DNA from 2 places in the Streptomyces cyanogenus genome. Region 2 is predicted to be linked to the other one. Evidence: riboswitches for the same ligand, from Rfam matches in the RefSeq annotation. Region 2 holds a riboswitch; the other holds the start of a gene.

Region 1 (2,385 bases), 4.3 Mb from region 2:
GCACCTGCGCGGTGCAGATGTTGCTGGTGGCCTTCTCGCGGCGGATGTGCTGCTCACGGGTCTGCAGCGCGAGCCGGTAGGCCTTGTTCCCGTCGGCGTCCACGGAGACGCCCACCAGCCGCCCGGGCAGGCTGCGGGCGAACTTCTCGTGCACGGCCATGTAGCCGGCGTGCGGGCCGCCGAAGCCCATCGGCACGCCGAAGCGCTGGGTGGTGCCGACGGCGATGTCCGCACCCAGCTCGCCCGGCGAGGTGAGCAGGGTCAGCGCCAGCAGGTCGGCGGCGACGGTGACGAGGGCGCCCAGCTCGTGCGCCCGGTCGATGACCGGCTTGATGTCCCGTACGGCACCGGAGGCGCCCGGGTACTGGATCAGCACGCCGTTGATCTCGCGCTCGGCGATCTCCGCCGGGATGCCGTCGCTCAGGTCGGCGACGACCACCTCGACGCCGGTCGGCTCGGCGCGGGTCTCGATCACGGCGATGGTCTGCGGCAGCACGTCCGCGTCGACCAGGAAGAGGCCCTTCTTGTTCTTGCCCATGCGCCGGGACAGCGACATGGCCTCGGCCGCGGCCGTGCCCTCGTCGAGGAGGGAGGCGCCGGAGGTGGGCAGCCCAGTGAGGTCGGCGACCACGGTCTGGAAGTTCAGCAGGGCCTCGAGCCGCCCCTGGGAGATCTCCGGCTGGTACGGCGTGTAGGCCGTGTACCAGGACGGGTTCTCCATGACGTTGCGCAGGATGACGGGCGGGGTGAACGTGCCGTAGTACCCCAGCCCGATCATGGAGCCCAGAACCTGGTTGCGGTCGGCGAGCGAGCGCAGCTCGGCGAGCACCTCGGCCTCGGTGCGGGCGCCCGGCAGGTCCAGGGCGTCGGCGTTCTTGATCACATCCGGGACCGCGGCGGCGGTCAGCTCGTCGAGCGAGCCGTATCCGACCTGCGCGAGCATCTTGGCCCGCGCCTCCTGGTCGGGTCCGATGTGGCGCTGCTCGAACGGAATGCCCGCTTCGAGCTCGGAGAGCGGAATGCGATGGGCGGTCATTGCGGAGGCCTCCTGGTCTGACGCGACCTTCGAGGGGCACCCCGGTACGGATACCCCGACGGCCTCCCCCTCTGTCATCTCAACCTGAGAGCTTCACCGGCCACCCGAGGGCGCCGGCTTTCACCGTCGGTGAGGGCGGGAGCCGTCGACAACCGCCCTGCTTTCCAGAGTGACCTCGTCCGTGCGGTACGTGAGCCTGAGAGATTCCGGGGAGGAGTTGCTCCTTCGGCGCCTCCGAGGTGGTCGGAGGACTCTCCCGCACGGGGTCAGCAGCCGCTGTCAGCCTACCAGCGAGGTCAATGCCGGAGCCTTCGAGTGGCCGCCTCCCTGAATGTGCTCTTTTGTAGTGCTTACGGATGAGTTGCGACCACGTGGAGGGAGAGGGACCGTGCAGACCGACATCGATCCGCGCAACCTGATCGGCCGCAAGGCGTTCGACCGCAATGGCACCAAGATCGGCACCATTGACGAGGTGTACCTGGACGACGCCACCGGAGTGCCCGAGTGGGCTGCCATACGCACCGGCCTGTTCTCCCGGGACGCCTTCGTACCCCTGGAGCCCAGCGAGCTCGTCGAAGGCAGCCTGTACGTCCCCTTCGACCGCGCCCTGATCAAGGACGCCCCCGACTTCGGCGTGGGCCGCCACCTCTCCCCCGAACAGGAACTCCAGCTCTACCACCACTACGGCCTCGACGTGGCCGCACCCCCCACCGTCCCGGACCACGACTTCGGCAAGCTGGCAGGCACGGAAGAACCCTGACCTGACCGACGCCCGACCTGACCGACGCCGGCAGCCCCGCCCCGCCCGCCGTAATCCCCGCGCGGGCCGGCTCGCACCCACAGCCCGACCCCCGTCCGGCCCCGGCCCGGGGCACCCAGACGGGACCGGCCCGGGGCCCGACCTGTCGGCCCCGACCCGCCGGCACACGGACCGGTCCCCGCCCGCTGCCCGGCCTATGTCCGCCCTCCGGCCCCCTCCAGCTGATCACCCACGCCCGAGCCGCCACCACCTTCCTCCGAGCCGTCCCCGACATCCGAGCCCCGAACCGTCTCCGGAGCGGGACCGGTGGGTGCGTGGGCCAGGTCGGCAACCAGCGGCAACGGCTCAGCCGACTCCAGCGCAGGATCGTCGACGAAAAACGTGCGCACACGCCCCGGCTCGGACTGCGGCGTCTCGAACCGCACCGTCACCCGGCCCAGTCCGCTCCCCTGCACCCATCCGGGCCCGTACTCCGCATGCCGTACGTCCTGCCCGGCGCGCCACTGCCGTTCCACCGGCTCCGCCCGCTCCGCGACGGCCTCGGCCACGGCCTCCTCCGGCGCCTCCACCGCCCCCGCGGGCATCGCCT
Region 2 (2,385 bases):
AAGCCGACGCGCCTGAGGACGTCCGCCGCGTCCCGGTCCAGCAGCACCGCCGCGCCGCAGCCGGCGGGCAGCTCGCCCTTCTCCACCGCGCGCAGCAGCCGGGCGGTGGTACGGCGGTGGCGGCGGAAGGCGTAGCGGGACACGCCCCGGCCGCGCTCGTGCTGGCCCTGCCGGGCCGCCGCGGGGCTGACGTCCAGCAGGATCAGGTGCAGGGTGCCGCCCCGGCGCCGGGCCTCGCGGGCCAGCCAGGCGCGCACCCAGGCCTGGGTGCCGCAGTCGTGCACGACGACTCCCTCGCCGGTGCGCAGGGCGCGGCGCAGGGCGGTGTAGTGGGCGAGGCGGACCAGGGGGCGGTACAGCGCGTAGGGCAGGCTGCGGGGCACGCGGGCCGCCCACCGGTCGCGGGCGTCCTGGGAGTCGATGCGGTGGCCGGTGACCGCGCGGTGCATCAGGGTGGACTTGCCGCTGCCGGGCAGTCCGGTGACCACCACCAGGTCGCGGGGGCCGAAGAGCAGGGCGTGCGGGCTGCGGCCCGCGCGGTCGCGCAGGTCGCGGACGACCGGGGCGGGCCGGTCCGCGCCGCGCTCGCGGGCCAGGGCGGAGGGCGGCTTCGGTACCGCGATGCCGGCGTCGGTGGCGTAGGCCGAGGTCCTGTTCACCGTGATCGTCCTCCCAGTGGGCTCGGTCGTCCCATCCCCGTTGTATGTAAAGAGAAGGTAATGGGCAACGGTCGGTGCTTCGTGTGCGTGGTGCCACAGGTCGGTCACAAGCAGCGTGCTCTGGCTGGCCGCGGTGCGGCGTGCAATGATGTGCGCGCCAACTGCATACCGGCCGTTTGAATCCGCGCGGGAGAGTTCCCAGCCGTACGTCTGTGCCGCTGGGGCGCCGAAGGAGCAAGTCCCTCCCTTGAATCTCTCAGGCACCGTTACCGCGTGGGCGAGGCACATCTGAAAAGCGGGCCGCTGCGACAGCGGCTCCACCCAAGGTGCAAGCCGTGATCGTCCCTGTGGCGGTCGTGGCGAACCTCTCAGGTTCCGATGACAGATGGGGAGGAACGTTCCTCGCCCCATCCCTGTTGCCCTGGGAGACGACCGACCGATGAGCAGTACCGAACCCACTGAGCTGCGCCACACCGCGCTCGATGCCGTGCATCGTTCGCTCGGTGCGACGATGACCGACTTCGCCGGCTGGGACATGCCCCTGCGCTACGGCTCCGAGCGCGACGAGCACCTCGCCGTGCGCACCCGGGCCGGACTGTTCGACCTCTCCCACATGGGTGAGATCACCGTCACCGGCACCGACGCCGCCGCCCTGCTGAACCACGCCCTGGTCGGCAACATCGCCTCCGTCGGCGTCGGCCGCGCCCGTTACACCATGATCTGCCAGGCCGACGGCGGCATCCTGGACGACCTGATCGTCTACCGCCTGGCCGAGACCGAGTACATGGTGGTGGCCAACGCCTCCAACGCCCAGGTGGTGCTGGACGCGCTCACCGAGCGGGCCGCCGGATTCGACGCCGAGGTCCGTGACGACCGGGACGCGTACGCGCTGATCGCCGTGCAGGGACCGGAGTCCCCCGGCATCCTGAAGTCGCTCACCGACGCCGACCTGGACGGCCTGAAGTACTACGCCGGCCTGCCCGGCACGGTCGCCGGCGTGCCGGCGCTGATCGCCCGCACCGGCTACACCGGCGAGGACGGCTTCGAGCTGTTCGTGCGGCCTGAGCACGCCGTCGAGCTGTGGCAGGCGCTCACCAAGGCCGGCGAGGGCGCCGGACTGGTCCCGTGCGGGCTGTCCTGCCGGGACACGCTGCGCCTGGAGGCGGGCATGCCGCTGTACGGGCACGAGCTGACCCGCGAGCTGACCCCGTTCGACGCCGGGCTCGGCCGGGTGGTGAAGTTCGAGAAGGAGGGCGACTTCGTGGGCCGCGAGGCGCTCGCCGAGGCCGCCGCCCGGGCCCAGGAGAACCCGCCGCGGGTGCTGGTCGGCCTGGTCGCCGAGGGCCGCCGGGTGCCGCGCGCCGGGTACGCCGTGGTCGCCGGCGGCGAGGTGATCGGCGAGGTCACCTCCGGTGCCCCCTCCCCCACCCTGGGCAGGCCGATCGCGATGGCCTACGTCGACGCGGCGCACGCGGCGCCGGGCACCGAGGGCGTCGGCGTGGACATCCGGGGCACCCACGAGCCGTACCAGGTCGTGGCGCTGCCGTTCTACAAGCGCCAGAAGTGACACCGTCGTAGCCCCGCGTCGTGCCGGAACGTGATGTCGGGCACATCAGCGCTGCTCACGCGCGTTCCTCAGCAGTCCCCCTTCATCAGCACTTCCCCGCGTACAGGAGAATTCAGGCCATGAGCAACCCCCAGCAGCTGCGCTACAGCAAGGAGCACG

Evidence for each region. A riboswitch is a leader RNA that binds a small molecule or an ion and turns the genes downstream of it on or off. The one in region 2 is predicted to bind glycine.
Region 1: another riboswitch for glycine. It lies ahead of gcvP (aminomethyl-transferring glycine dehydrogenase); the one in region 2 lies ahead of gcvT (glycine cleavage system aminomethyltransferase GcvT).

Annotation. Positions count from the first base shown of each region.
Region 1 covers NZ_CP071839.1:1,713,980-1,716,364, forward strand. The annotation lists gene gcvP (aminomethyl-transferring glycine dehydrogenase) at 1-1,036, opposite strand, end outside; glycine riboswitch at 1,211-1,305, opposite strand; gene S1361_RS07625 (PRC-barrel domain-containing protein) at 1,425-1,796, shown strand; gene S1361_RS07630 (DNA polymerase IV) at 1,991-2,385, opposite strand, start outside.
Region 2 covers NZ_CP071839.1:5,995,772-5,998,156, reverse strand. The annotation lists gene S1361_RS27135 (AAA family ATPase) at 1-659, opposite strand, end outside; glycine riboswitch at 837-941, shown strand; glycine riboswitch at 942-1,054, shown strand; gene gcvT (glycine cleavage system aminomethyltransferase GcvT) at 1,099-2,226, shown strand; gene gcvH (glycine cleavage system protein GcvH) at 2,346-2,385, shown strand, end outside.